4 regions of the Arthrobacter sp. LT660 genome follow, and region 2 is predicted to be linked to each of the others. Evidence: riboswitches for the same ligand, from Rfam matches in the RefSeq annotation. Region 2 holds a riboswitch; each other region holds the start of a gene.
The links. Region 2 has a riboswitch for thiamine pyrophosphate ahead of thiM (hydroxyethylthiazole kinase). Riboswitches for the same ligand answer to the same signal wherever they lie in the genome.
Positions count from the first base shown of each region.

Region 1: another riboswitch for thiamine pyrophosphate. It lies ahead of thiC (phosphomethylpyrimidine synthase ThiC); the one in region 2 lies ahead of thiM (hydroxyethylthiazole kinase).
Region 3: another riboswitch for thiamine pyrophosphate. It lies ahead of AC0QSG_RS08815 (ECF transporter S component); the one in region 2 lies ahead of thiM (hydroxyethylthiazole kinase).
Region 4: another riboswitch for thiamine pyrophosphate. It lies ahead of AC0QSG_RS11400 (sodium:solute symporter family transporter); the one in region 2 lies ahead of thiM (hydroxyethylthiazole kinase).

Region 1 covers NZ_CM149651.1:2,328,863-2,336,283, forward strand. Annotated here, with positions in the region: gene modA (molybdate ABC transporter substrate-binding protein) at 1-312, opposite strand, end outside; gene AC0QSG_RS10755 (TOBE domain-containing protein) at 309-719, opposite strand; gene AC0QSG_RS10760 (DUF72 domain-containing protein) at 818-1,543, shown strand; gene thiC (phosphomethylpyrimidine synthase ThiC) at 2,203-4,008, opposite strand; TPP riboswitch at 4,006-4,113, opposite strand; gene AC0QSG_RS10770 (helix-turn-helix domain-containing protein) at 4,173-4,760, opposite strand; gene AC0QSG_RS10775 (IclR family transcriptional regulator) at 4,832-5,644, shown strand; gene AC0QSG_RS10780 (GNAT family protein) at 5,656-6,150, opposite strand; gene AC0QSG_RS10785 (class I adenylate-forming enzyme family protein) at 6,155-6,820, opposite strand; gene AC0QSG_RS10790 (AMP-binding protein) at 6,811-7,421, opposite strand, start outside.
Region 2 covers NZ_CM149651.1:2,649,625-2,657,045, reverse strand. Annotated here, with positions in the region: gene pgm (phosphoglucomutase (alpha-D-glucose-1,6-bisphosphate-dependent)) at 1-642, shown strand, start outside; gene AC0QSG_RS12370 (NAD(P)H-dependent oxidoreductase) at 742-1,296, opposite strand; gene AC0QSG_RS12365 (aldehyde dehydrogenase family protein) at 1,421-2,893, opposite strand; TPP riboswitch at 2,967-3,060, shown strand; gene thiM (hydroxyethylthiazole kinase) at 3,052-3,882, shown strand; gene thiE (thiamine phosphate synthase) at 3,879-4,562, shown strand; gene AC0QSG_RS12350 (bifunctional hydroxymethylpyrimidine kinase/phosphomethylpyrimidine kinase) at 4,559-6,181, shown strand; gene AC0QSG_RS12345 (uracil-xanthine permease family protein) at 6,227-7,421, shown strand, end outside.
Region 3 covers NZ_CM149651.1:1,901,122-1,908,542, reverse strand. Annotated here, with positions in the region: gene AC0QSG_RS08850 (Na+/H+ antiporter subunit A) at 1-257, shown strand, start outside; gene AC0QSG_RS08845 (Na(+)/H(+) antiporter subunit C) at 254-799, shown strand; gene AC0QSG_RS08840 (Na+/H+ antiporter subunit D) at 796-2,445, shown strand; gene AC0QSG_RS08835 (Na+/H+ antiporter subunit E) at 2,472-3,071, shown strand; gene AC0QSG_RS08830 (MrpF/PhaF family protein) at 3,068-3,337, shown strand; gene mnhG (monovalent cation/H(+) antiporter subunit G) at 3,337-3,738, shown strand; gene AC0QSG_RS08820 (DUF4235 domain-containing protein) at 3,746-4,015, opposite strand; TPP riboswitch at 4,086-4,215, shown strand; gene AC0QSG_RS08815 (ECF transporter S component) at 4,266-4,883, shown strand; gene AC0QSG_RS08810 (ATP-binding cassette domain-containing protein) at 4,899-7,382, shown strand; gene AC0QSG_RS08805 (aminodeoxychorismate lyase) at 7,407-7,421, opposite strand, start outside.
Region 4 covers NZ_CM149651.1:2,464,383-2,471,803, forward strand. Annotated here, with positions in the region: gene AC0QSG_RS11390 (acyl-CoA reductase) at 1-337, opposite strand, end outside; gene AC0QSG_RS11395 (LuxE/PaaK family acyltransferase) at 343-1,539, opposite strand; gene AC0QSG_RS11400 (sodium:solute symporter family transporter) at 1,536-2,999, opposite strand; TPP riboswitch at 2,992-3,106, opposite strand; gene thpD (ectoine hydroxylase) at 3,268-4,167, opposite strand; gene AC0QSG_RS11410 (ectoine synthase) at 4,304-4,708, opposite strand; gene ectB (diaminobutyrate--2-oxoglutarate transaminase) at 4,781-6,049, opposite strand; gene ectA (diaminobutyrate acetyltransferase) at 6,142-6,606, opposite strand; gene AC0QSG_RS11425 (alpha/beta fold hydrolase) at 7,295-7,421, shown strand, end outside.

The DNA.
Region 1 (7,421 bases), 320 kb from region 2:
GGGTGCGCCGTCGGTGAGTTGGGCGTCGGCGATCTGGGCCATGGTGCGCTCGTCGGCGGACGCGAAGACGTCCGCCGGGGCGCCCTGGGCGATCTGCGTGGCCAGGTCCGCGGACCCCGCGAAATTGAGGCGGACGTCCGTGCCGGGGTTCCGGGCTTCGAAGTCGTCCGCGAGTTGCGTGAAGGTGTCCCGGAGCGAGGCGGCGGCGAAGACGGTGACGGTGTCCCCGGGCTCGGCGGCGGCGCAGCCCGAGACTCCGGTGGCGATGGCCGCGACGGCGAGCGCGACGGCGGCGCGGCGGCGGGCGCTCACGGCACGCTCTTTCCCTGGGGCGTTTCGATGATGACCGTGGTGGCCTTGACCACGGCGGTGGCCACGGAGCCGAGCTCGAGGCCGAGGTCCCGGACGGCCTCGGTGCTCATGAGCGAGACGACGCGGAAGGGACCGCACTGCAGTTCGACCTGCGCCATGACGCGGTCGGCGGTGATGTCCGTGACCAGGCCGACGAACCGGTTGCGGGCCGATGATCCGACGCGCGTGGGGTCGTCGGGAAGGTGGGACTGGTCCCTCGCCAGGCGGGCGAGCGCCAGGCCGTCGACGGCCAGCCGACCGGCGTCGTCGCGCTCAGCGGTCAGGGTGCCGTTCTCCGTCCAGCGCCGGACGGTGTCGTCGCTGACGCCCAGGAAGCGGGCGGCCTCGGCAATGCGGATCGTGGGCATGCACCCATACTTCCCTATTTGCGGATAGTTTGGGGGTTTTTCTCCGCACATCGGGAGATTTCGCCGGGTTCGATGCGGCTCACGATATAAGGGATGGCATGGAAGTCCGCATCGGCACGTCCGGCTGGAGCTACGCACACTGGAACGACGTCCTGTACCCGGCCGGCACCCCGGACCGGGATCGGCTGGCGCACTATGTGCGCCAGTTCGACACCGTCGAGCTGAACGCCAGCTTCTACCGGTGGCCCCGCGACCAGACCTTCGCCGGGTGGCGCCGGCGCCTGCCGGACGGTTTCGCGTTCACGGTCAAGGCGCCCCGCGGGCTGACGCACGCGAAGCGGCTCTATGCCCCAGAGGCGTGGACCCGGCGGATAGCGTCTTCCTGGCACGAGCTTGCGGAAAAGCGCGCCGTCCTGCTGGTCCAGTTGCCTCCGGGCATGGAGCGCGACGACGCCCGGCTGCACCATTTCCTCGACGGGCTGCCCGAGTGGATCCGGGTCGCGGTGGAATTCCGGCACGCCAGCTGGCACCACGCGGACGTGTACGCCCTGCTGGCCCGGCACGGCGCCGCCTACTGCATCATGAGTGGCGCCGGGCTGCCCTGCGTGTTGGAGGCGACCGCGCCGTTCGTCTACGTGCGCATGCACGGACCCGACCACAACCACCTGTACGCGGGGTCGTACTCGGAAGACGACCTGCGCTGGTGGGCGGACCGGATCCGGGAATGGCGGGCCGCCGGCAGGGACGTCTACGTCTACTTCAACAACGACGGCGACGGCCACGCCGTCCGCAACGCGGGCACGCTGCGCCACTTCCTCGGGTAGGCCTGCGGAACGAGGCCGCGGAGCCCCGCAGGTAGCGGGACCGCTCAGCGGTAGATGAGGTGGCCCCAGTCGACGGCGTTAGCCAGCGCGGGGAGCTCATCCGGGCCGCTCGATGACTGGGTAACCGGGGGGGCTCATCCCCGCAGGCGCGGGGAGCTCCTCTACCACCTCGGCCGCCGTGCCGCCGGTTTCAACTCATCCCCGCAGGCGCGGGGAGCTCCTCGCCAAGAGCCAAGAGCGGATGCAGGAGCAGGGCTCATCCCCGCAGGCGCGGGGAGCTCTCGAGGGCGCTGTCGAGGGTGGGTTCACCACCGGGCTCATCCCCGCAGGCGCGGGGAGCTCTTGCATGGCCTGGGGCATCAAGCGCGCGTCGTCCAAGCTTGGGAGCGACTGACAACTGATCCCCTCGCTGACGATCCGACGTGTCATGGGATGAAGGGTGATCTCGAGTTTGTCACCCATAAAGGAACGAAACCCCGCCGACGGCAGTACGAGCTGGCAAATGGCGCCAGAATCTGGTTCTACGTCGACGAACGCTCCGTTGTGCTGACCGACGCCCACACACACCATCCCAACGCCACCAAATAGGTCAAAAGGTCGATAACGGTGACCTGTCGCGGCGGTCCTATGCCCCGCCTGTCGGTGCCCACCGCCACTGGTTAGACGTTCGGCGAGCCCACCCCGATGGTCGGCTGCAGGTAGACGCTGCCGCCGGCCCCGGCGAACTCGCGGCTCTTCTCCTCCATGCCCTCGGAGATCCGCCGCTCGATGTCCTCGGCCAGCACCTGCTGGTCCGCGGCCGAGCCGAACTGCTTGCGGATGTCCTGCGAGATCCGCATGGAGCAGAACTTCGGCCCGCACATCGAGCAGAAGTGCGCCGTCTTGGCCGGCTCGGCCGGCAGCGTCTCGTCGTGGAACGCCTCCGCCGTGGCCGGATCCAGCGACAACGCGAACTGGTCCTTCCAGCGGAACTCGAAGCGCGCCTTGGACAGGGCGTCGTCACGCTCGTGCGCACCCGGATGGCCCTTGGCCAGGTCGGCGGCGTGCGCGGCGATCTTGTACGTGATCACCCCTGTCTTCACGTCGTCCTTGTTCGGCAGCCCGAGGTGCTCCTTCGGGGTGACGTAGCAGAGCATCGCCGTGCCGTAACGGGCGATCTCCGTGGCCCCGATGGCGCTGGTGATGTGGTCGTAGCCCGGCGCGATGTCCGTGACCAAGGGGCCCAGCGTGTAGAACGGAGCGCCGTCGCACAGCTCCTGCTGGCGCTCCACGTTCTCCCGCACCAGGTGGAACGGGATGTGCCCGGGCCCCTCCACCATGACCTGGACGTCGAACTCCCACGCCCGTTTCGTCAGCTCGGCCAGCGTGTCGAGCTCCGCGAACTGAGCGGCGTCGTTCGCGTCGGCGATCGAACCGGGCCGCAGCCCGTCGCCCAGGGAGAACGCGACGTCGTACCTGGCGAAGATTTCGCAGAGCTCGTCGAAGCGCTCGTAGAGGAAGTTCTCGCGGTGGTGCGCCAGGCACCAGCCCGCCATGATGGACCCGCCGCGGGACACGATCCCCGTGACGCGCTCGGCGCTCAGCGGCACGTAGCGCAGCAGCACGCCCGCGTGGATGGTCATGTAGTCCACGCCCTGCTCGCACTGCTCGATCACGGTGTCGCGGAAGACCTCCCAGTCCAGCTTCGCCGCGTCGCCGCCGACCTTCTCCAGCGCCTGGTAGATGGGCACGGTGCCGATCGGGACGGGCGAGTTGCGGATGATCCACTCGCGCGTGGTGTGGATGTCGTCGCCGGTGGACAGGTCCATCACGGTGTCGGCGCCCCAGTGGGCGGCCCACTGCAGCTTGTCCACCTCCTCGGCGATCGAGCTGGTCACGGCGGAGTTGCCGATGTTCGCGTTGATCTTCACCAGGAACGCCTTGCCGATAATCATCGGCTCCGACTCTGGGTGGTTGATGTTGTTGGGGATGATGGCCCGTCCGGCGGCGACCTCGCTGCGCACCAGTTCCACGTCGCATCCCTCGCGGAGCGCCACGTAGCGCATCTCCTCGGTGACGACGCCGGCGCGCGCGTAGTGCATCTGCGTCACCACGCGCCCGGGCAGCGAACGCCGGGGAACCGGGCGCGTGCCCTTCCATTCGGCCGATGCCGCGCCGCGGCGCACGGCCGACTTCCCGTCGTCGTACAGGTTGCGTTCGCGGCCGCCGTACTCCTCGGTGTCCCCGCGGCCCTCGATCCACGCTGCGCGGAACGGCGGCAGCCCCTCCAGCGGGTCGCTGCCCGGCCCCGCGGTGCGGTAGACGTTCAGCGGCGGATTCGGGTTTCCGTCCGGGGAATCGTCCAGGCTGATCGCCGTCACCGGCACGCGGATGCCGGAGTCGGCGTCCTCCAGGAACGCCGGCGAGTGGGCCGGGTGCTGTTCGGAGGCACGGTGGGTGGACTGGTTTTCTGCTGAAACGCTCACGGATGAGCCCTCACTTCCTACGCCGGCATGACCCGGACAGGTTCGACGGTCGCAGGCAGCGTCAGCCTGATCTCAGCCCTTGCCAGGGCACCCGTGTGGACGATGGCTAGCCTAGCCCACTTGGGGCGCCCGGGCCAACGGGCGCCCGATTCCGGAGCGAGGGCTCAGGCCGGATCCCCGGCGCCGTCCCCGTGCGGGAACTGCGGCACCTGGGGCGCCGTCGTCGTCAGATGCGCGACGGCGGGGCCTCCGACCGCCCGGTAGGCGTGTTCCGCGTCGCCCGGGAAACGCAGGAAATCGCCCTCGCCCAGGCGGCGGAGGTCCCCCACCGGACCGGCCTCCAGCGTCCCGGACACCACATACAACTGGTGCAGGGAGCCGAATCCGTGCGCCTCGACAACGTGGGCCTCCGACGACGGATGCAACCGGACCACGTGCGTCCGGACGTACCCCGACCCGTAGATCCGGTCCAGGTCCCTGATGTGCCCCGCATCAGCGGGCCGCCAGTGCGCGTCGGCGGCCAGCGACTCGTGGACGGGAGTCCCCCATTCGGTCAGCAGCCGCACAACGCTGACGCCGAGCCCGTGCCCGATGCTCTCCAGGGTCCCCACCGTGGGGTTCCCGACGCCGCCCTCCACCTTGGACAGGGTCTGCTTGGAGATGCCCGCCAGCGCCGCCAGCTCGCCGAGCGAGAGGTCGCGCTCCACGCGGAAACGGCGGATGTTCCGGGAGACGAGGTCGTTGGCCTGCACCCGTATAGTGTCACCTATAAGTGACGAACTGTCATGTTTGACACTTCGTCGACAGCACGGGAAACTAAAGCATGACCCGTAGCACCCCCGCGCCCCGCGACGACCGGACGGCCGTCGACAAGGCCATGTCGCTGCTCAACGCCTTCGGCAACGACGCCTTCGTCGGCGTCGGCGTCAGCGAACTCGCCCGCCGGGCTTCGCTGTCCAAGTCCACCGCCTTCCGGCTGCTGGCCACCCTGCAGAACAACGGTGCCGTGGAGCGCGCCGGCAACGCATACCGGCTCGGCAAGATGATCCAGGACCTGGGCTCGACGCAGGAGGACGCGCTGCAGGGTCGCATGCGGGACGCGCTCACGCCGTTCCTCGCGGACCTCTACGAACTGACCAAGCAGACGGTCCACCTCGCCGTCCTGCAGGGCACCGACGTCGTCTACCTCAATAAGCTCTACGGACACCTGCAGGTGCGCAGCCCCTCGCGCATCGGCGGGCGTGCCCCGGCCTACTGCACCGCCGTCGGCAAGGTGCTCCTGGCCTACGATCCCGACGCCGCGGACCAAGCCATGCGCTCCGAAATGCTGGCCTGGACGCCGGCCACCATCACGGACCCAGACACGTTCCGCCGCGAGCTCCTCGAGGTCCGCAACACCAACCTGGCGTTCGACCGCGAGGAGATCCTCACCGGCCTGAACTGCATCGCGGCGCCGATCTTCGGTCCCAACGGCAAGCCGGTGGCCTCGATGTCCGTGTCCGGGCCGGTCGGCAAGTTCGTCCCGGACTCGCAGGCCACCGTCCTGCGGAAGGTCTGCTACGCCGCCTCGCGCGCCGTGGCGGCGATCAGCGGGCAGCAGCACCAGGCCAAGCGGCAGGCGGCCAAGAGCGCCTAGCGCCGGACCGCCTAGCGCGTGGGGACGTCGTCGATCCGGCGCGACTCCTCGAGCACCCAGTCCGGTTCGGCGGCCATCAGGGAGACCGCCCGGTCCGGCAGGTCGACGTCGACGACGTAGCGGTAGCCGGCCCTCTCTGCACGCGCGATCTGCGCGACGTCCCCCTCCGGGGTGGAGACCACCAGGCGCCGGCAGGCCGGTTCGGCCTCCATGACGCGTTCGGACACCAGCTGGAGCGCCTCCGCAGGGGCGTCGGGCGACGGCACGAGCAGCCGGTCCCGCACGGAGGCCGGGTAGGCGGCGTCCAACTCGCTCTTGGCCACACGGACCACCGAGACGCTTCCCCGCGGGGCCCCGTCCTCGGTGACCGCGAACGTGGACTCGAAACCCGGCTCCGCGGAAACCGGGGCGGCCGCCCACGACGGCGGAAGCGCATCGGGCCAGCGCAGCTGGTCCACCTCGTCGTTGGCGTGGTCGTTGTCGGCGTGCTCGTCGTGGTCCACCATGCGGCTACTCCTCCTCGCTGACCAGGCGGCGGATGGCCGGCTTGTCCAGTTTTCCCGCCCCGTTGCGCGGAACCGCGGCGGTCAGCACCAGCTTCTTGGGCAGCTTATAGCGCGCGAGGTAAGTCGCGGTGAACTCGCGGACGGACTCGATGTCCGGCACGGACCCGTCGGCGCAACTCATGACCGCCACCACCGACTCGCCCCACTTCTCGTCGTCGACGCCCACGACGGCGACGTCCAGGACGCCCGGGTACTCCATCAGCGCGCGCTCGACCTCCGCCGGATAGACGTTCTCGCCGCCCGTGATGATCATGTCCTTCAGCCGGTCCACGATGTAGAAGTAGCCGTCCGCGTCCCGGTAGCCGATGTCCCCGGTGCGGAACCAGCCGTCGTGGAACGCGGCGGCTGTCGCGGCGTCGTCGTTCCAGTAACCGGGAGTGACGTTGGGCCCCTTCGTCCACATCTCCCCGGTCTCGCCTGGCGCGAGGACGTCCGCACCGGTCGCCGGATCCACGATCTTGACCTGGCTGTACGGCATGGGGATCCCGCAGGATCCGCCCTTCGCGTACGTCAGTTCCGAGGGCAGGTACGTGGCGAACGGGGACGTCTCGGTCAGGCCCCACGCCTGCTGCACGGCCACGCCCTTGTGCTCGTACTGCCTCAGCAGCACCGGCGGGACCAGATGTCGTGCGCCTCGAACTCCTTGGTCTGCTGCATCGCCGAAAGCTGCGCCGGGACCAGGAACGCCTGGGACACCGCGTACTCCTCGATGTCGCGCAGGGTCTGCCGCGGATCGAAGGTGCGGCGGAGCACCGTGGTGCCGCCGCGCACCAGCACGCGGATGGTCAGCGCGTTCAGCCCGCCGACGTGGAACAGCGGCGCGACCGCCAGGTTGGTGTCCCCGCGGCGCGTGTCCACCAGCGAATCGACGTTCACGGAGTTCCACCACAGGTTTCCGTGCGTGAGCTGCACGCCCTTCGGGACCCCGGTGGTGCCGGACGTGAACATCAGGATCGCCAGATCGTCCTCGGACCGTTCCACGGCCTCGGGCACCTCACCGCCGGCGGCGCCGAGGAACGCGGTCAGGGGCGTCCAGAACGACGCCGGCTCGCCCGCCACGGGCACGGCGGGATCGTTGTCCACGAGCACGAAGCGCTGCGTTCCGGCGTCGTGCCCGGCGAAGCCCGCCAGGGTCTCGACGACGTCCTGGTGGCAGGGCTCGACGACGACGACCGTGGGCGCCGAGCGCTCCAGCAGCACGCCGACCTCGC
Region 2 (7,421 bases):
CTCTACCGCAACCGGCCGCAGTGGCCCTCCGGCGCCGGCGTCGGCAAGACGCTGGTGAGCTCGTCGATGATCGACCGGGTCGCCGCATCGCTCGGACGCGAGCTGGTGGAGGTGCCCGTCGGCTTCAAGTGGTTCGTGCCGGGCCTGCTGGACGGAACCGGCGTGTTCGGCGGCGAGGAGTCGGCCGGGGCCAGCTTCGTGCGCTTCGACGGCACCCCCTGGACCACGGACAAGGACGGCATCCTGCTGGCCCTGCTCGCGTCCGAGATCCAGGCCGTCACCGGCAAGTCCCCCAGCCAGCGGTACGGCGAACTGACCGCGGAGTTCGGCGCGCCGTCGTACGCCCGGATCGACGCCGCGGCGACCCGCGAGCAGAAGGCCGCGCTGGGCAAGCTGTCGGCCTCGGACGTCACCGCGACGACGCTCGCGGGGGAGGAGATCACCGCCAAGCTGACCGAGGCACCCGGCAACGGTGCGGCCATCGGCGGGCTGAAGGTGACCACCGAAAACGCCTGGTTCGCCGCCCGCCCCTCCGGGACCGAGGACGTCTACAAGATCTACGCGGAGTCCTTCCGGGGCGACGAGCACCTCGCGCAGGTCCAGGCCGAGGCGAAGAAGCTGGTCGACGGCGTGATCGCCTAGTCGCCCGGGAACCGGGCACAACGAAAAGGCCGGCCCCGTGGGGACCGGCCTTTTCCGCGCCGGCGGGCGCCGGCGTCTTGCTGGTTCTTTTCGGTCGCGCTAGTTCTTTTCGGCGGCGGCGCGGATGCCCTCGAGCACCGCGGCGACCTGGCCGGCGACCTCGGCGTCGTCCTTCGGGTGGGTCTTGGCGAAGCGGACCAGGGAACCCGGGATGGACAGCTTGACGTCCTCGAGGACGGTCGCGCCGGCGATGCCGACGGCCTTGCGGGCCTCGTCCTGCGCCCACACGCCGCCGAACTGGCCGAACGCGGTGCCGATGACGGCGGCCGGCTTGCCGGTCATGGCGCCGGCGCCGTACGGGCGGGACAGCCAGTCGATGGCGTTCTTCAGGACGGCCGGCATGGTGCCGTTGTATTCCGGGGAAACCAGCAGCATGGCGTCCGCGGCACCGGCGGCGGCGCGCAGCTCGGCCGCGGCGGCCGGAACCTGGCCCTCGATGTCGACGTCCTCGTTGTAGAACGGCAGGTTCTCGAGGCCCTCGAACACGTTGACCTCCACGCCCTCGGGCGCGTTGGCGGCGGTGGCCTCGGCCAGCTGACGGTTGGTGGATCCGTTGCGCAGCGAGCCGACGAGGGTCAGGACGGTGGTTGCCATGGGGATGCTCCTATTGGTTTGGGGAACCGGCGCGGGGGCCGATCGATCTTCCACAATATGCAACCGCATGCAATACCGGCCTGTTCCCGTCTCCGTCGTGACGCTCGACACCCTCGCGGCCGCGCTAGAGGATCCGGCGCAGCAGCCCCGCCTTCAGCCGCCCGTACGGCGGGTACACGGCCCGGAGCGTATCGACCACGGCCGTCTTCGACAGAACGGACCGGAACTGGCTGAACGTCTCGAACCCCGCCCGCCCGTGGTAGCTCCCGTGCCCGGACGCGCCGACGCCGCCGAACGGGAGCGCGGGGATGGCCAGGTGCGCGTTGCAGACGTTGTGCCCGATCGCCCCGGCACGCACGCGGTCCTCGAAGGCGGACTGCAGCCGGGGCTTCTCGCTGAACAGGTACGCCGCCAGCGGGGAGGGACGGGAGTTGATGAACCGCACCGCGTCGTCGAACGAGGCCACACGCACGATCGGCAGGACCGGCCCGAAGATCTCCTCGGTCATGACCGGGGACGCCGGGTCGACGTCGGCCAGAAGGGTCGGCTCGATGAACAGCGACTCGGCGTCCGAAGCGCCGCCGCTCACGATGCGGCCCGCGCCGCCCGCGGCCGCCTCGATGAACCCCGCGAGCCGGTCGAACGCGGGGCGGTTCACGATCCGTCCGTAGTCCCGGCTTTTCGCGGGGTTGCGACCGTAGAAGGAAGCGATCGCCTTGGGGAGGTGCTTCTCCAGCCCGTCCGCGGACGTCCCCACGGCCAGGACGTAGTCCGGGGCCACGCACGTCTGGCCCGCGTTCGGGAACTTGCCGAAGGCGATGCGGCGCGCGATCGCCGCGGGGTTGCCGTCCACGACGACGGCGGGGCTCTTGCCTCCCAGCTCAAGCGTGGTCGGCGTCAGGTGGCGGGCGGCCGCCTCGGCCACGATGCGGCCCACCCGCTCGCCTCCCGTGAAGAAGATATGGTCCCACCGCTGGGCCAGCAGCGCCTGGCTGGTCTCGACGCCGCCTTCCACGACGGCGACGGCGCGGGGGTCGAGGTACCGGGGAACCAGTCGCGCGATCAGCTCCGACGTCGCCGGCGCGAGCTCCGAGGGCTTGAGGACCACGCAGTTCCCGGCGGCCAGCGCGCCCACCAGCGGCGCGAACACCAGGTTGACCGGGTAGTTCCACGGACCGATGACCAGCACCAGGCCCAACGGCTGCGGCTCGACCTTGGCGGACGCCGGCTGGAACGCCAGCGGAACGCGGACGCCCTTGGCCTCCATCCACTCGGTGAGGTGGAGCTGCGCATGGTCGATCTCCCCGCGCACCAGATCCAATTCGGTCAGGTGCGCCTCGACGGCCGATTTGCCGAGGTCCGCGGCCAACGCCTCGAGGAACTCGCCCTCGTGGGCGTCGAGCATGCGCTCCAGTGCGCGCAGCTGCCCCGCACGGAACCTCCGCGGGTGGGCCAGCTGCGTGGACGCCGAGTCGCGGAGCCGGGTGACGGTCTCCGCGACGGTGGGGACGACCGGGGCGTCCGGGTCCGCCGACGAAACGTCCGCGACGGTGTCCGCGCGCGGCGGACGCGGCTTGGTGCGTGTAAAAAGACCCATGGTCATCAACCTAGCCGTTTCGGCATCCGCCCGAGCACGAGGGAGTTCACGGGCGGAACACGGTAAGCTCGCCTGCAGTGACACGGGGTGTCCGCCAGGGACTGAGATCACACCCGTACACACCTGATCTAGTTCGTACTAGCGGAGGGATGTCGCCCATGGATTCCATTGCGCCTTCACACCTTGTTCCACCCGTCGTCTCGCCCGAATCGGCCGCGAACCACCTGGGGCGGCTGCGCGCCACGGCGCCGCTGGTCCAGTGCCTGACCAACACGGTCGTCGCGAACTTCACGGCCAACGTCCTCCTCGCCGCCGGCGCCGCCCCGGCCATGGTGGACGTTCCCGGCGAGGCCGCCGAGTTCGCCCGCCTCGCCTCCGGAGTCCTGGTCAACCTCGGGACCCCGCACCGCGAGCAGCGCGAGGCCATGCTCGAGGCCGCCCGCGCCGCGCACGAATCCGGCACGCCCTGGGTGCTGGATCCCGTGGCCGTGGGCGCGCTGGCCCTGCGCACCGGGTTCGCGGGCATGCTCGTTGAGCTGCGCCCCGACGTCGTGCGCGGCAATGCCTCGGAGATCATGGCCCTCGCCGGCGTCGGCGCGGGGGGACGCGGCGTGGACGCGACGGACGACGTCGACGCGGCGCCCGGCGCGGCTGCCGCGCTGGCCCGCCGGACCGGCGGCGTGGTGGCAGTCTCCGGCGCGGTCGACCTGATCACGGACGGCGAGCGCACGGTGCGCGTGCACGGCGGCAGCCCGCTGCTCACGCGCGTCACGGGCGGAGGCTGCGCGCTGGGCGCCCTGGTCGCCGCGTTCGCCGCGGCCGCGGACGATCCATTCGCCGGCAGCGTCGCCGCGCATGCGTTCTTTTCGGTGGCCGCGGAGGCCGCGGCCGCCTCGGCGACGGGTCCGGGGAGCTTCGCCGTCGCATTTCTGGACGCACTGTCCTCCACGACGCCGGAGCAGCTCGCGGAACGGGCGGTGCTGCGATGAGCGCCGCGTTCGACCTCTCGCTCTACCTGGTGGCCAACGCGGGGAGCACCAACGGGCGCCCGCTGGCGGAGATCGTCGCCGCGGCGGTCGACGGAGGGGCGACGATCGTCCAGCTCCGGTGCAAGGACGTCCCGGCCCGCGCCTTCCTCGACGACGTCGTGGCCTGCTCCGAGCTCACCGCGGGCCGCGCGGCGCTCGTCGTCAACGACCGCGTGGACGTGTACCTGGCCGCCCGTGAGGCCGGCGCCCGCGTCGACGGCGTGCACATCGGGCAGTCGGACCTGCCGGCGCCGCTGGTGCGCCGTTTGATCGGCCCGGACGCGATTCTCGGTCTCAGCTCGGGGAAGCTGCCCCAGCTGGAAGCCCTCGCGACCATGCCCGCCGGCACGGTCTCCTACCTGGGGACAGGTGCGGTTCGGCCGACGCCGACGAAGAAGGACCACCCGGATCCGATCGGCTTCGGCGGGCTGGCGGAGTTCGTCGCCGCCGCGCCGCTGCCCTGCGTGGCCATCGGCGGGCTGGGCCACGGCGACGCGGGCGCGGTCGCCTCCGCGGGGGCGTCCGGCATGGCGGTGGTCCGTGCGGTCTGCGCGGCGGAGGACCCGGCCGCCGCCGCGCGATCGCTGCGTTCAGAATGGGAGGCGGCCCGCGCCGCGCGCCGATCGGGGGAGCGCGCATGAGCGCCGTGCCCAACATCCTGTCCATCGCCGGGTCCGATCCCTCGGGCGGCGCCGGAATCCAGGCGGACCTGAAGTCGATCGCCGCGTGCGGAGGCTACGGAATGACCGCCATCACGGCGCTGACGGCGCAAAACACCCGCGGCGTCAGCGGCGTCCACATCCCCCCGGTGGATTTCCTGGCCGCCCAGCTGGCGGCGGTCGCGGAGGACATCCGGATCGACGCCGTCAAGATCGGCATGCTCGGCAACGCGGAAACCATCCGGACGGTGTCCACCTGGCTCCAATCCCTCCCCCCCACCACGCGAAGTGGACATTACCGGGGGTTAGTTAAGGGTGGTGATGTCCACTTCCGGGGGTTGGGGGAGGGGCGGCCGGTGGTGGTGTTGGATCCCGTCATGGTCGCCACCAGCGGGGACCGGCTCTTGGACGACGACGCCGGGGCCGCGCTGCGCGCGCTGCTTCCCCTCGCGGACCTCGCCACGCCCAACCTCGCCGAGCTCGCCGAGCTGTCCGGCGCGCCCCTGGCCACCAGCTGGGGACGGGCACTCGAACAGGCCCGCTCCGTCGCGGCCGAGTTCGGGATCCTGGTTCTCGCCAAGGGCGGCCACCTGGCCGGCCACCCCGGCGGCTGCCCCGACGCGCTCGTGGACGCGGACGGCGTCGTACTGGAGGTCCTCGGGGAACGGGCGCCGACACGCAACACCCACGGAACGGGCTGTTCGCTGTCCTCGGCGCTCGCCACGCTGTACCCGCGGACGGGCAACTGGCCGGACGCACTGCGCCTGGCCAAGGCCTGGCTCGGTCAGGCGCTCGCGGCCGCTGACGCCCTCGACGTCGGATCCGGCGAGGGACACGGCCCCGTCAACCACTTCGCCGGGCTCTGGCAGGGCGGCGTTCCGCCGACCCCGGACGCCCTGCTCGGTTCCTGGTGGGAGGACATCGCCGGGATCCGGGCGGGCATCGACGACCTCGCGTTCATCCGCGGACTCAAGGACGGGACGCTGGGACAGGAGGACTTCGAGCACTACCTCGGGCAGGACGCGCTCTACCTGCGCACGTACGCCCAGGTGCTGTCACGGGCGTCGGAGCTGGCGCCGAACGCCGAGGAACAGCGCTTCTGGGCCGCCTGCGCCACGGGCTGCCTCGAGGAGGAACTCGAACTGCACCGCGCCCATCTCGGGTCCGCCGCCCCGCCGGACCCCACCGCGACCACCGCGGGCTACCTGAACCACCTCACTGCGTCCGGCCGGACGTACCCCGTCCTGGTCGCCGCGATCCTGCCGTGTTTCTGGCTCTACCAGGACGCCGGAACCCGGCTGGCCGCGGCGGCCCGGGACGGGCACCCCTACGCCGACTGGCTGGCCGCCTATTCCTCACCCGAGTTCGACGCCGCGACCCGCGACTCCATCGACCTGGTCCAGAAGGTCGCGCTGCGCTCCGGCGCCGACGAGTTGGCGGCCATGCGCCGCGCCTTCCACGAGTCGTCCCGGCACGAGTTGCTGTTCTTCGCGCAGACAGCGGCCGACGGCGATCCCGGGGGCTCCGGGCCCGAGCTCGCCGAGACCGTGCCGGCCCCAGGGTGCGGCACCGTCGTGCCGGCCGGGGCGCGCGCGGAGTAGGATTCCGGGGGGATCCCCCACCCAGCACCCTCTGCGGAAGGCACCATGAGCAACCCCCTCGGCTTCGGCTGGACCCTGCACGGCGACGGCAAGACCATCCGCCCCGGCACCGTCGTCGCCCCCGACGAGCGACTGAACTGGTTCCAGACCACGGGCATCGGCGTCCAGCACGTGATGGCCATGTTCGGCGCCACCGTCCTGGTGCCCACCATCACCGGTTTCCCGGTCACCACCACGCTGCTGTTCTCCGGCATCGGAACCCTGCTGTTCCTGATCGTCACCGCCGGCCGCGTGCCCAGCTACCTGGGATCGTCGTTCGCGTTCATCGCGCCGGTCGCGGCCGCCATGGGAGCGCACGGCATGGGCGGCGCGCTGGGCGGGATCGTCCTCGCCGGCGTCGCGCTGTTCCTGGTGGGCCTGGTGGTGCAGAAGGCCGGCGCCGGCTGGATCCACGCCATGATGCCGCCCGTGGTGATGGGCACGATCGTCGCGCTGATCGGCCTGAACCTCGCCACCACGACGACGGCGGCCATGGAGGAGGTGCCGCTGACCACCTTCACCACCGTGGCCGCGATCGTCCTGTCCGCGGTGCTGTTCAGGGGACTGCTGGGGCGGCTGTCGATCCTCGTGGGCATCGTCGTCGGCTACCTCGTGGCCCTCGCCCAGGGGCAGGTGACGTTCGCGCCGGTGGGCGAGGCCGGCTGGCTCGGGCTGCCGCCGTTCGCCGTTCCGTCCTTCCACTTCGACGTGCTCGCCCTGTTCCTGCCGGTCGTCTTCGTGCTGGTGGCGGAGAACATCGGCCATGTGAAGACGGTGGGCCTGATGACCGGACGGAACCTCGACGGGGTCAACGGCCGCGCGCTCATGGCCGACGGCGCCGCGACGGTCCTCGCCGGGTTCGGCGGCGGTTCGGGCACCACGACCTACGCGGAGAACATCGGCGTCATGGCGTCCTCGCGCGTGTATTCGACCGCCGCGTACTGGGTGGCCGGAACCGTCGCCATCCTGGTGGCGTTCCTGCCCAAGTTCGGTGCGGTCATCAACACCATCCCGGCGGGCGTCAGCGGCGGCGCGGGGATTGTGCTGTACGGCATGATCGGCATCATCGGCGCCCGGCTCTGGGTCCAGAACCGCGTCAACTTCTCCAACCCGATCAACCTGATGACCGCCGGCGCGGGCCTGATCATCGCGATCGCCAACCCCACGCTCGCCGTCGGCGGCATGCAGTTCGGCGGGATCG
Region 3 (7,421 bases), 750 kb from region 2:
TTTCCGGCGTCGTGCCCTTGTTCTTCGGCGGGCAGATGTTCCAGAGCGCCGCCCTGGAGTTCTCGCTGCCGGTGTTCGGGGACCACAAGTTCGTCACGTCGACGATCTTCGACGTCGGCGTGTACCTGGTGGTCGTCGGCCTGGTCGTCGACGTGTTGCGCAGCCTCGGCTCCGAGATCGACGAACGCTCCGAGGGCGCCACCCCGGAAGAGCCCCAAAACCCCGCGGCCCCGCAGACGGAGGGGGTGGCCCGATGACACCGAACGTCACCCTCCTGCTGGTCATGGGCGTCCTGTTCGCCGCCGGCATCTACCTGCTGCTCGAGCGCAGCCTGACGCGCGTCCTGCTGGGCCTGCTGCTGATCGGCAACGGTGCGAACCTGTTGATCCTGATCGCCGGCGGGTTGCCGGGGCTCGCCCCGCTTTACGACCCGGAGACTCCCGCGGACGCGTATTCCGACCCCCTGCCGCAGGCGCTGATCCTGACGGCGATCGTGATCACCTTCGCCGTGACCGCCCTGATGCTCGCCATCATCTACCGGTCCTGGGTCATCGCCCGGCGGGACGAAGTGGTGGACGACCTCGAGGACCGCCGCGTCGCCGAGCAGTCCCACTTCGACTTCGAGGACGACGCGGAGGTCCCCGCGGACACCACGGAGTTCAGCGAGGACACCGACGAGGCCGCCTCGCGGGCCACCGCGGACGCCAACCGGTCGGCAAACGAATCCGACCGGCGGCAGGCCTCCTCGGAGGAAAGCGCCGGAACAGACGACCACGGGAGAAACAGGGAGGCACGATGACCGAACCATTGGCCGCCGTGGCCTTCGCGCCATTGGCCGTAGCACTTCCGATTCTGGGCGCGGCACTGGCCTTCGTGTTGCGCCGCCATACGCGGATCCAGCGCATCACCACGATTTCCACGCTCGTCATCACCCTGGCGCTCGAGGTCTGGCTGCTGACCGCGGCCTGGGGCCACGGAGCGCAGGCCGTCCTGATCGGCGGATGGGCCCCGCCGTTCGGCATCTCACTGGTGGTCGACGAGTTCTCCTCCCTGATGCTCGTGGTCTCCACGGCGGTCAGCCTCGCCGTGCTGGTGTACGCGACCGGGCAGGGCATGGCCGACGGCGACGAGGACGGCCCCGTCTCCGTCTTCCACCCGACCTACATGATTCTGGTGGCCGGCGTCTCCAACGCGTTCCTGGCCGGCGACCTCTTCAACCTCTACGTCGGCTTCGAGATACTGCTGACGGCGTCCTACGTCCTGCTCACCCTCGGCGGAACGACGGCGCGGATCCGCGCGGGCGTGACGTACGTCGTCGTGTCCGTGGTGTCCTCCATGTTGTTCCTCATCGCGATCGGCATGATCTACGCCGCGACCGGAACGGTGAACATGGCGGACCTCGCGCTTAAGCTGAACGACCTCAATCCGGGCACCCAGATGATCCTGCACCTGATGCTCCTGGTGGCGTTCGGGATCAAGGCCGCGGTCTTCCCGCTCTCGTTCTGGCTCCCGGACTCCTACCCGACGGCCCCCGCGCCCGTGACCGCGGTGTTCGCGGGACTGCTGACCAAGGTCGGCATCTACGCCATGGTGCGCACCGAGACCCTGCTGTTCCCCGGGGACCGCATCAACTCGGTGCTGATGGTGGTCGCGCTGCTGACGATGATCGTGGGGATCCTCGGCGCCATCGCGCAGGCGGACATCAAACGCATGCTCTCCTTCACGCTCACCAGCCACATCGGTTTCATGGTGTTCGGGCTCGCCATCGGCAACGTGGCGGCGCTTGCCGCGACGGTCTACTACGTCGCCCACCACATCATCGTCCAGACGTCCCTGTTCCTCGTGACGGGCCTGATCGAACGCCGCGCCGGGACCTCGAACGCCGACCGGCTCGGATCGCTCTCCAAGCTTTCCCCGGTGCTGGCCGTCCTGTTCTTCCTCCCGGCCATGAACCTGGCCGGCATCCCGCCGTTCTCCGGCTTCCTGGGCAAGCTGGGGCTGCTGCAGGGCGGGATCGAACTCGGGACACCGCTGGCCTGGGTTCTCCTGGGCGGGGCCGTGACCACGTCGCTGCTGACCCTGCTGGCCGTCGCGCGGGTCTGGAACCGGGCGTTCTGGCGGAAGGCGGAGGACGCGGAGGACCCGGACCCGCTGCTCCTGGTCGGCGCGGCCGACGGCGGGCGCGTGACCACCTACCGCCACGTCGCCGACCATCCCGCCAGCCGGTTCAGCGACCGCGGCGACATCGATCTCCTCCCCCGCGCCATGGTCGGCTCGACGGCCGCCCTGGTGGTCCTGGGCCTGTCGCTGACGGTGTTCGCCGGCCCGCTGTTCGGACTCAGCGAGCAGGCGGCGCGCAACATGATGGACCGCAACGACTACATCTCGGCGGTGCTGGGGACCGCCTCGGAGCCCAACGCACCCGTGACGGGAGTGGCACCGTGACTCCCACGCGTCCGTCCGCACTGGGCATGCGCACCCCCGGCGCCGCATCCCGCCGCCGCAAGCGTGCGCGCTTCATGGTGGAGCTGCCGCTGCTGGTGTGGATGGTGCTCGTCTGGGGCGCGCTCTGGCGGGACTTCGCCATCGGCAACCTGGTGTTCGGGTTCCTGATCTCCCTCGGCGTCGTGTCCGCGTTCCGGCTGCCGCCGGTGGAGCTCAGCGGCCGGTTCAACGTCTGGCGCGCAGCGCTCTTCGCCGTGCGGTTCGTGTGGGACATCGCCGTCGCGAGTTTCCAGGTCCTCGGCACCGCGCTGGTCAAGGGCCCCAAGGTGCGCAGCGCCGTCGTCGGGGTGGGCCTGCGCAGCCGCGAGGACCTGATGATCACCACGGTCTCCCACGTCCTCACCCTGATACCGGGATCGTTCACCGTGGAGGTGGACCGTCCCAACGCGACCCTGTATCTCCACGTCTTGGACGTGAACACCCGGGAGGAGGCGGAGGACTTCCGCCGCAAGGCGCGCACCACCGAGGCGCGGCTGATTCGCGTGATGGGGACGCGCGAGGAACTTGCCTCGCTCGAGGCGGAGAACGGCGCCGAGGCCGGCGCGAAGCGCGGGAGGACAGCATGATCATGGACATCGCCGTATGGGCCTCGGGACTGTTGATCGCGGCCGCCGCGGCCCTGGCCCTCGTCCGCATAGCCCGCGGCCCCTCCATCCTGGAGAGGGTCATCGGCCTGGATGTGCTCCTGACCATCGTCGTCGCCGCCCTGTGCATCGACATGGCCGCGAACCACCACATCGACCACCTGCCGTTTGTCCTGGCGGCCAGCGTGATCGGCTTCATCGGCTCGGTGACGATCTCGCGCTACGTGACGGACCGGAGGAACTCCTAATGGACAATTCGCTGTGGGGAACCCCCGTGGACGTGGTGTCCGCCGTCTTCCTGGTCGTCGGCGCGCTGATGTCGTTCGCCGCCGGAATCGGCATGCTCCGCTTTCCCGACCTGCTGTCCAGGATGCACGCAGCCACGAAGCCGCAGGTGCTGGGGCTGTTGCTGATGCTCACGGCCGTGGGCCTGCAGATGGGCTCGTGGTCCGTGGCCCCCGCGCTGTTCCTGGCGTGGATGCTCCAGCTGCTGACGGCACCAGTCAGCGCACACATGGTCGGTCGATCCGGATACCGGACCAGGCACCTCAAGAAGGAAACGCTGGTGCTGGACGACCTCGACGAGGTGGTGGCCCGGGCCGCCGACGGCAACGCCGGCGGCCGCGAGACCCCGCCGGGCAGCCCCTAGACGTCTTCTAGACCTCGTCGAGGGTGCGGTTGAACCGCGCGATGGCGCGTTGCGTCCCGCGGTTGGTCGCCACCTGGATCACGGCCGCGACCACGGAGGACATCACGGCGAAGCCCAGTGCCTGGCGCAGCGTCGCCTCCGCCTGCGTCTTGGGGTTCGTCGCCTTCGGCGGCTCGTTGCCCGTGAGCTTCGTCCAGACCGCGTCCACGACCTTGGCGCCGGCCAGCCCCGCGACCAGCGAAATGATGGTGCCGCCCACCCTCAGCAGAATGTTCACGTGCAGTGCTCCCGTCGTTCGGCGTGATTACCTGCCCAGCATAACGCGGGGCTAGACTGGGGACACTGAACAACCACGACAGGGGAGCGTCACGATCGGTGCCCAACGGCCCGGTCAACTGATGCTGAGAGTGCGCTTCGACGCAGACCCTCGAACCTGCTCCGGCTAGTACCGGCGAAGGGAGTCGAGATCTCAGGGTGAGCGCGCCGTCGACTCTTCCTCCCCTCCTTGCCCTCAAGGAGGAAAAACCATGACCACCCTGCAGAACCCCCGCAACGCGCGCGCCTCGTGGCGCGTCGTTGACATCGTCGTCGCGGCCGTGATCGCCGTCGCCTCCGGCGTCATCTTCTTCGGCTGGAACACCATCCACCACGCGCTGGACTTCCTCTTCGTCGCCTTCCCGCCGTCCTCGGCGCTCGTGGCCGGATTCTGGCTCTTCCCGGCCGTGCTGGGCGCGCTGATCATCCGCAAGCCGGGCGCGGCCCTGTTCTGCGAGACCGTCGCCGCCGTCGTGTCCGCGTTTCTCGGCTCCGAATACGGCTGGACCGTGCTGGTGTCCGGGCTTGTCCAGGGCCTCGGCGCCGAACTCGTGTTCGCCGCGTTCCTCTACCGGCGCTGGGGCCTGGTGACCGCGCTCCTCGCCGGCGCCGCGGCGGGCCTCTTCGGCGGAATCAACGACGCGTTCGTCTTCAACTGGTTCCCCGAATACACCGCCGCCATGAAGCTCGTCTACGTGGGCTGCATGACCGTCTCCGGGATCGTCATCGCCGGGCTGTTGTCCTGGCTGGCCACCCGGGCACTCGCCCGCACCGGTGCGCTGTCCGCCCTCGCCTCCCGCAAGGCCGGACAGGAACCGGCCCGGGGCTAGCCGGTAGGTCCCCTCATGGCCACCCACATGCACGACGCCGGTGCCGCCGGCCACGAAGCGGAGCGGCGTGGCGAACACGGCCCGTCGCCGGGCACGCGGCCCGTCGCCGGGCACGCGCCCGCCTCGGTGAGCGCCCGGGGCTGGGGCTGGCGGCATGCCGACCGCACCCGAGACGCCCTGCGTGGGCTCGACCTGGACATCCGGCCGGGGGAGCGGATCCTGCTCGCCGGGCCATCGGGCGCGGGCAAATCCACCCTGCTCCACGCCCTCGCCGGCGTGCTCCACGCGGACGAGGACACGGCATCCGCCGGGGAACTGCTGGTCGACGGCCGCCCGGCCCACGCGTCGACGGGCCGCGCAGGGCTAATGCAGCAGGACCCGGAGACGCAGGTCGTCCAGGCGCGCGTCGGCGACGACGTGGCGTTCGGCGCCGAAAACCTCGCCGTGCCGCGCGATGAGATCTGGCCCCGGGTCGCCGAGGCGCTGGACGCCGTCGGGCTGCGGGTCGGGCTCGACCATCCGTCGTCCTCCCTCTCCGGCGGCCAGAAGCAGCGGCTGGCGCTCGCCGGGATCCTGGCCATGCGGCCCGGTCTGGTGCTGCTCGACGAGCCCACGGCCAACCTGGATCCCGCGGGCGTCCGCGAGGTCCGCGACGCCGTGGTGGCGGCACTGGAACTCACCGGGGCGACGGCCGTCATCGTCGAGCACCGCCTGGATGCCTGGGCACCGCACGTGGACCGCGTGGTGGTCCTCGAGCCCGGGGGAGGCGTGGCGCACCAGGGCACTCCCGCCGAACTGTTCGCCCCCGGCCCCGTGCGCGAGGATCTCATCCGCGCCGGCGTGTGGGTTCCCGGCCACGTGCCGATCCTCCCGGCGCTCCCGGTGCTCCCGGCGATGGCGGACGACGCCGGCGCGCGCCCGGCCGGGGAGATGCTGCTGCGCACCGAGCTGCTGTCCGTGGCCCGGACCGCGGGCGCCCCTGTGGCACTGGCCGGAGTGGACCTGCGACTGGGCGCCGCGGAGGCCCTTTGCATCACCGGAGCGAACGGCTCCGGCAAGTCCACACTCGCCCTGACGCTCGCGGGGCTCCTTCCCGAACGCTCGGGACGCGTCGTCGCGACGCCGGCGCTCACCTCGCCCGGCGACCCGCCGGAGGGTTCGGCGAGGGCCAACTCCACCGTCCTCGCCGAGCGTCCCCACCGGTGGAAGGCAGCCGACTTGGTCAGCCGCATCGGCACCGTCTTCCAGGAGCCGGAACACCAGTTCGTGGCGGCCACGGTGCGCGAGGAGCTCGCGTTCGGTCCGCGGCAGGCGCGGGTGTCGGGGAGCCGGATTCCGCTGTTCGGCGACGATCAGATCGCCGAACGGGTCGATGGCTTGTTGGACCGCCTCGGGCTGCGGCACCTGGCCGACGCGAACCCCTTCACCCTGTCCGGCGGCGAAAAACGCCGGCTCTCGGTCGCCACCGTGCTCGCCGCGGGGCCGTCGGTGTTGATCGTGGACGAACCCACGTTCGGCCAGGACATGAACACGTGGTCCGAACTCGCGCTGTTGCTGCGCGAGCAGCTGGAGGCGGGAGCCTCGGTCGTCGCCGTGACCCACGACGAACACTTCGCCGCGGCACTCGGCGCACGCACGCTGGCCGTGGAGACCCTCGGCGCCGGTCCGCCCGCGGTGGAGGGGGGCGCCGACGTCGGACGACCCGGCCTGCTGGAGCCCACTGCGTCCGGCCGGACCAGTCTCCTCGGCCGCTCCAATCCGCTGGCGAAGCTCGGCGCCGTCGCGCTGGCGACCATCCCGCTGGTGGCGACCCTGGATTTCGTGAGCGCCGGACTCGTGGTGTTGGTGACGCTGTGCCTGCTGCCGCTCGCCGGCATCACCATCGCGCGCTTCCTCGCTCGGGCCTGGCCGCTGCTGGTCGCCGGGATGTTCGGCGCATGGGGCACCGCGCTGGTGGGCAACGACTCGGGCGCCGTGCTGTTGGACCTCGCAGTGTTCACGGTCACGGAGGGGTCGCTCGTCGCGGGTCTCGCGACGGGGCTGCGCGCGTTCGCCGTCGCGGTGCCGGCGGTCCTCGTCTTCTCCACGACGGACCCGACCGATCTGGCGAACGCCCTGGCGCAGAAGGCCCGGCTGCCGCACCGTTTCGTCCTCGGGGCGCTGGCCGGCATGCGGCTGCTCGGACTCCTCGTCGAGGAGTGGACGACCCTGGGCATGGCACGCCGCGCGCGCGGCGTGGGATCGCGCGGGTCGCTTGGCCAGCGCATCCTGGCGAACCTGGGCCAGGCTTTCGGCCTCTTGGTTCAGGCCATCCGCCGCGCGTCGCGGCTGGCCGTCACGATGGAGGCCAAGGGCTTCGGCGGCGCCGAAAGGTCCTGGGCGCGCGAATCCGTGTTCGCACGGCGGGACCTCGGCGTCGTGGCCGGTGGCGCGCTCCTGGGCGCGGCGGCCGTCTGGGCGTCCGTGGCCTCCGGCCAATGGAACCTCGTCTGGACTTAGCCGCCCGGCGCGCGGGCGGCGCGGCTAGCGGATGGCGTT
Region 4 (7,421 bases), 190 kb from region 2:
CTGTGGGCAGCAGCTCCTCGGCCTGCCGCCGCAACGGGTAGTCCGGATCAGACCATTTCGCCACTACCCGTCCGAGCACTTCGACGATCTCCATGACCGGACGCTCGGCCAGGCAATCGACCTGGGCTTGGAGGAGCCGCCGACACACGAGGTCCACCAGAGCCGGAGTCACGACCGGCATGCGGAGATCGACGGCGCCCCACGAGCGGGTTTCCCACCCGAGGCCGTCGAGCTCGGACTGGCTGAGTTGGGGCAGGAAGAAGCCATCGACGGCCGGCCCCGCGGCGGGCGGGCGGCCGGTGGGCGGCGGGACTTGCCGTTGTTCGGCGGCGGTCATGGCGATCAGCTCCGGTTCGCGCCGAGGATTTCGTCCAAGGCGATCGAGCACCCGCGGGATTCGGTTCCCTCGGCACGGCCACGGAGGACGAATTCGATCGCGGCTTCCCGACCGGGATCCGGTGCGACCAGGTGGCCGACGTCCTCGGCCAGAACCGCTAGGCACGATCCCCGGTTGGCCAGATCGTAGTGGACAATCAGGCCCCTCTGCCCAGGCTCCACGGACGCCCCGGTCTCCGGGTCCACCACACGGATCCGCGTCCACGCCGGGACGCCCTTGCGGCGGGTCCGGACGCCGGTTCCCTCCCAGCCGTCGCGGAGTGCGGTGTCGTAGTACTGGGAGCTGATCTCGGTCATCCCGTAGTAGTTGACGCACCGGGACTCGGGAAGTCCGAGGAGCCGCCCGAACCGCGCGCGCAGGTCCTCGGCGGACACCTCCCGGGAGCGTCCCTTGTACCCTCCGGTGTCCAGCAGGCGGCTCCCCGCCGGCAGGCGGAAGGCAAGTCCCTCGTTGTCGAAGGCGTCCAGCAAATGCACGTAGGCGAAGGAGGCGCCCAGCAGCGCGACGGGCTCCCCCGCTTCCTCGGCCTCCCGCAGGACCGCCGCCACGCGCCGCACGTCGAGGCGGTCGTTCTCCATGAAGTGGGTGCTGCCCGCTGCCCCGAAGAAATCAACCAGGCGGCCGAAAAAGTACGCGAGCGAGGAATGCGGCTGCTCCCCGGGGCGGGCGTTGAGCACCAGCAGGCGGATGCGTTTACGGTCCGGCAGGAAGTAATGCTCAAATCCCGCGCGCAGCGACGCGTCGTACAAGTGGAGGTGCGGATGGTGGTTGCGCCCCCGCTGGGTGGGGTCGGTGCTGCCGCTGGTCATGAAGACCGCCGCCGCGTCCTCCGGTGGCTCGCACGCGAGAGTGAGCTGCTTGAACGCGGCCAACGGCACAGCGGGGATCTGGTCCCAGCTGGTGATCCTCCCCGGTTCCGCGCGGCGCGAGCGGCAAAAGCGCCGGTAGGCCTTGTTGTGGCGGTATTGGTGCTCGAACAACTCGAGCGCGAGTCCCCCGAATTCGACCTCCGCGTCGCTCCCGCCGGCCCCGCCCCCGCCGCCGGTTTCCGACGGTGCGGCACCGCGTTCGACGAATGCCTGGATCCGCAGATCCAGGCTGTCGCGTTCCACGGCCGCGGCCGGCTCCGCGTCGGCGGTCATCGGACCGTCTCCGGCGCATCGGCGGCGGACGGTCCCGGCCGTTGCGGCGACGTCAATGGCGTGGCCAACGCACCAATGCCCTCCATGTCCCGGCTCCGTCCGGACGCCAGGGAAACCACGACGGTGACCAGTGCGGAGGCGAACAGCGCGGCGAGGAACGGGGGAAGCGCGAGTCCCTCCGCGAAGGTCGCAACGGCAATGGCCTCGGGAAGGCTGCCGCCGACCGCGAAACCGTACCCGAGGGCGGCCACGAGGCCGGCCACCGAACCGCTGACCGCGCCGCCCGGCGTCGAACGGCGCCACAGCCCCAGCAACGCGGGCACGATGGTGGCCGCGCAGAAAAGGTCCGCTATGAGGAATAGACGCAGCACCGAGAAGCCCTGGAACGCGACGAGTACCGGGATGACCGTGAACACTGCCGTTGCGATGCGTCCACCGGTGAGCCCCATGGAAGGGGTGTGCGTGACGGCAACGGCGGCGAGTCCGTTCTGCAGCGTGTCCACGGTGGATGCCACCAGCGCGAGGGTGAGCATGAGGACCAGCGCGAGAACCCATTGGGGCTGGAAATCCAGCAGGGCGAAGAAGGGTGCGGGCGGTTCGCCGAGGGAGACGCCATAGGCCGCCGCGAGCAGACCGACCATGCCCGCGGCGAAAACGACGGGAAAGCGCGTCACTGCCCCGAGGACCGCTCCGCGGCCCAGCGCACGCCCGTCCCGGGCCGCCCACACCCGCTGCCAGTAGCCGTTGTGGAAGAGGGTGGTTGCCGTCACCGCCACGACGAGCGTCAGTGCCGCCTCGACGCCCGTCAGGTCCACGGCGAACAACGCCGGATCCATCGGCGCGGCTTCCCGCGACAGTCCGCCGAAGAGCAGTGCGCCGACGACTATCAGCAGGGGAAACAACAGCCAAGATTGCCACCGGTCGGTCCGGATGGAGGCGCGGAGGCCCCCATAGGCCGTATAGAGAACGGTGATGAGCGCGACCGCGGCAATGCCGACCCGCGGATCCATGCTGGACAGGCGTCCGAGCACGGCGCCGACGGCGGTCAGTTCAGCTGCCAACGCCACCAGCATGTACAAGACGGAGATGCCGAGCACGTAGACGTGCATGGTGCGGCCGTAGCGGATCCGAACGAATTCGATCAGGCTGTGCCCCTCGGGAACCAGCGCCCGCAACCGCCGTCCCACGAAGACGAGGCCGAACAGGGGAACCGTGATCGCCACGGCGTACCCCAGGACGCCGGCCAGCCCCACTGAAGCGCCGACCTCGGGCGCCGCGAAGAGTATCCAGGCCCCGACGCCCGAGGCAAAAAACGACAGCCCCAGTCCAAGTCCGCCCTGGCTGCCGCGTGCCACCGTGAACTGTTCGAGGTCGCGGTCCCGGCCCACGGCCAGCCCAACCCACGCGAAAACACCGAGAACGCCCGCCAGAATTGCGATGGTCGTGGAAACACCAAGCATGAATGCTCATCCCTTCGCCGGCATTACCCGGACAGGTTCATGCGGTCGGCGACGTCGTCATTCGCCCTCTCAGCCCGGTTCGTACCCGAGCTCCCGCTCTACACGACTCGACTGTAGTCGCGCCGCTGCCCGCCTCCAAACCGGAATTCGTCAAGCGTTCGAGGCTGTGGATCGGTTCGCGGGCATGTTACTGGCCCACGCGCCGCTGGCCGTTCCCGGGGACATCGAACCCCGAAAACGGCCAGCGGGCGCACCGCCGTCGCACTGTCTAGCCCGCGGGCGTGAAGTCCCGGACTCCGATGTAGTCCGGGCGCGGCTCGGCCGCGCCGAACGGCTCCACCAGGGTGTTCTCGACGCTGTTGAACACGATGAACACGTTGGAGCGTGGGTACGGCGTCACGTTGCCGTTGGAGGCATGCATGCAGTTCGAGTCGAACATGATCGCCCCGCCGGCCTTGCCCTCGAGGACGTCGATCCCGTATTCGTCGGCGAACCGGGTCAGCGTCTCCTTGTCCGGGGTGCCGGCGCCCTGCATGACCAGCGACGCCTTGTAGTTGTCCTCCGGGGTCTCTCCCCCGCACGAGATGTACTTCTTGTGCGAACCGGGCATGATCATCAGCGGCCCGTTGTAGGAGTAGTTGTCCGTCAACGAAATCGAGACGCTCACCGCGCGCGGGGTGGGCATCCCGTCCTCGGCGTGCCAGGTCTCGAAGTCCGAGTGCCAGGAGAACTCCTTGCCCTCGAAGCCGGGCTTGAAGTTCACCCGGGACTGGTGGATGTAGACGTCCGAGCCCAGGATCTGCCGGGCGCGTTCCACCACCCGCGGGTCGTTGGCGATCTTCCGCATGACCGCGCTGGTGCGGTGCACGTCGAAGATCGAGCGCACCTCCTGCGACTTCGCCTCGACGATGGTGCGGTCGTCGGCGCGGACGGTCGGGTCCTCGGACAGCCGGCTCAGTTCGCCCCGGAGCGTCTCCAGCTCGTCGGCGGTGATGAGCTGGTCGATGGCCAGGTAGCCCTTGGACTCGAAACCCTCGAGGGTCCCCGCGTCCATGGGACCGTCGGTGGCGGATCCCCAGACCACGGGACCGGTCCGGTCCAGCACCTTGTAGTCGCTGCCTGTTCGTGTTGGATACTGGTCGTGTAGGCGACTCAGTGTCTCCGTCATGTCCGTTCCTCCTCGGTTGTTGCCGGTCTGCGCCGTACCGCGCAGACACCAATGTGCCGGACCTTTCGGGCCGGCACATCGTTGCTGCCCAGCCTTGCGGATGGGCAAATCCTTGGGGGCGGTGCCCCGGCGCGGGTTATGAGACCGGCGCGGGCTCCTCGACGATCAGCGGGTAGACGCCGTTCTCGTCGTGCACTTCGCGGCCCGTGACCGGCGGGTTGAAGACGCAGGCCATGCGCAACTCGCTGGTGGCGCGCACCGTGTGCTTCTCGTTGCCGTTCAGCAGGTACATGGTGCCGTCGCGCAGGTCGTGGACCTCGCCGGTGGTCTCATCCGTCAGCGTTCCCTCGCCCTGGACGCAGTACACGGCCTCGATGTGGTTGGCGTAGTGGAACGTCGACGTCGTGCCGGCGTAGATCACGGTGTCGTGGAACGAGAAACCGACGCCCTCCCCGGACAGCACCATGCGGCGGCTGCGCCAGGTGTCGGACTTGATGTCGCGGTCGGTGTCGTTGAGATCGTTCAACTGGGTAACAAGCATGGTGCTCCTTTGGTTCTGGGGTGCCCGGGCCGCCGCGCGCGGCGGCCCGGGCAGGCGGGTTCCGGCGTCGTGCTAGACCGTGGCGAGCGCGGGGGCGCCCACGGCGACGCGCGTGGCGTCTGTCAGGATCTGCAGGCCGCGGTTCAGGTCGGCGTCGCTGATGGTCAGCGCCGGCATGAGCTTGAGGACCTCGTCGTCCGGTCCCGAGGTCTCCACCAGGAGACCGCGGCGGAACGACTCGGCTGCCACGAGCCCGGCGGTGGACTTGTCCGGGAAGCGCACTCCGGCGAGCAGGCCGCGTCCGCGGACGGATGCGCCTTCGACCGAGGCGGCCAACGCGTCCAGTCCGCGGTGCAGCGTGGCGATGGTGCCGGCGACCTGGTTCTGGAAGTCGTCGTTGGCCCAGTAGTTCTCCAGCGCCGCGGTGGCGGTGATGAACGCGGGGTTGTGGCCGCGGAAGGTGCCGTTGTGCTCGCCCGGGCCCCAGACGTCCAGTTCGCGGCGGAACAGGGTGAGCGCCATCGGCAGGCCGAAGCCGGAGATGGACTTGGAGAGGCACACGATGTCCGGCTCGATGCCGGCTTCCTCGAAGCTGAAGAACGTGCCCGTGCGGCCGCAGCCGGCCTGCACGTCGTCGACGATCAGCAGGATCTCGTGCTTCTTGCACAGGTCGGAGAGTCCGCGGAGCCAGCCTGCGCGCGCGGCGTTGAGGCCACCCTCGCCCTGCACGGTCTCGACGATGATGGCCGCCGGCTTGTCCACGCCCGAGCCGCTGTCCTCGAGGACGCGCTCCAGCCACAGGAAATCTGCCGTCTCGCCGTCGAAGTAGTCGTCGTACGGAATCTTGGAGCTGTTGGTCAGCGGGATGCCGGCGCCCTTGCGCTTCATCGAGTTGCCGGTGACGGACAGCGAGCCCAGCGTCATGCCGTGGAAGGCATTCGTGAAGGAGAGGATGTGCTGGCGGCCGGTGACCTTGCGGGCCAGCTTGAGGGCCGCCTCAACGGTGTTGGTCCCTGTCGGGCCGGGGAACATGACCTTGTAGTCCAGGTTGCGCGGCTCCAGGATGAGGCGCTGGAACGTCTCGAGGAACGTGCGCTTCGCCGGCGTCTTCATGTCGAGCGAATGCACGACGGCGCCGCTCGCCAGGTAGTCCATCAGCGGCGCCAGCAGCTTCGGGTTGTTGTGGCCGTAGTTGAGGGCGCCAGCTCCGGAGAAGAAGTCCAGGTAGTCGGTGCCGTCCTCGGCGGTCATGGTGCTGCCGGAGGAGTGCGTGAACACTGCCGGCCAGCTGCGGCAGTAGCCGCGGACCTCGGACTCGAGCGTCTCGAAAATATCAGTCATGGGAAATCCCTTCGGTGGTGGTGCGAGTGGCGCCGTGGACGGTGCGGAGGCAACGGCGTCGTACGGCGGTGGTGGAGTGGCGCGCGGCGCGGTCAGCGGGCGGATGCGCCGGTCAGCTGCAGTGCGCGCAGGTCCGCGTCGAGGCCGAGCGGGCCGATGCGGTACAGGTACTCGGTGTCGTGGCCGTCCGGGTAGAGATCCGGGGTGAAGAGCGGTTCGCGGTCGAAATCCGCTCCGTGGCGCTCGGCGAAACTGGTGAACAGGCGGTTGGAGGCCGCGTTGTCCGCCGTGATCGTGGTTTCCACGCGGTCGGCGCCGGCCCGGTGGGCCAGTTCGTCCAGCATGGCCGCGGCGAGGCCGCGTCCGCGCTGGCTTTCGTCGACCGCGACCTGCCACACCATCAGCGTGCCGGGCTCGTCGGGGCGCATGTAGCCCGTGACGAAGCCACAGGGTTCGTTGCCCGCGGTGGCGACGATGGACGTCGCCGCGAAGTCGCGGCACCACAGGAGATAGGAGTAGGACGAGTTGAGGTCCAGGACCTCCGTGTCGCGTGCCATGCGCCAGAGCGCGTGGCCGTCGGTGGTATCTGGGTGGCGGAATTCTGCCTCGTGCCTCGGACGTGTCTGGGGTTCTTCGAGTTGGTCAGCCATCTATTCCAAGGTAGCGACCTGTGTGAGAACATCAAGCCGGGTCCGGGGTATTTGACACCATTTGGCGATATTTCGGCGGCCCGCGGCCCCGTCGAGCACCCCCGGGGATCGCCGGGTTGGCGCGGCCAGCGCGCTAGCGTAGTCACAACCCGGGCCCGCCTTCGCCATCGTTACCAAGCCGTTATATTTCGTAGCGTTCATCTTGCCGCTGGACGCCCTCACGGGGTAGCGTGCCCGCCCGCTTGCCAGGCAGAGGCGCCCACCGCGACGGCGTCCCGTCCGCCGACGCGCGGACTCGATTCGCGGCTGGTTTCGGGAACGAAAAACCCCTTTGCGTGCCGCCGAAGGCGCCTAGAGTGTGGGTACGGCGCACCGACCCCACGGACGGAGCGCGCCGCCGAAGCGGGCGTGGCGCTCGCTGCACGATTCCAGGAGGATCCATGGAACCCGACACCTCCCACATGCGCCGGGAAGAGGTCGACGTCGCCGGAACCGCCACCGCGGCGTCGCCCAACATCTCGCCGTCCACAGTGGACGCGTCGATAAGCTCGTCCTCGTCAATTCGGTCATGTTCGACTCGTGACCCCTCCCCGCGGTGGCCCGCTTCCGCAACCCGGACGTCCGCGCGGGGACCACGCCCGAGGACCTGCTCGCCGTACGGACGAAGACCATGCAAATGACCGTGGGCCGCGAGTTGAGCGACGACGAGATAGCGGACTACA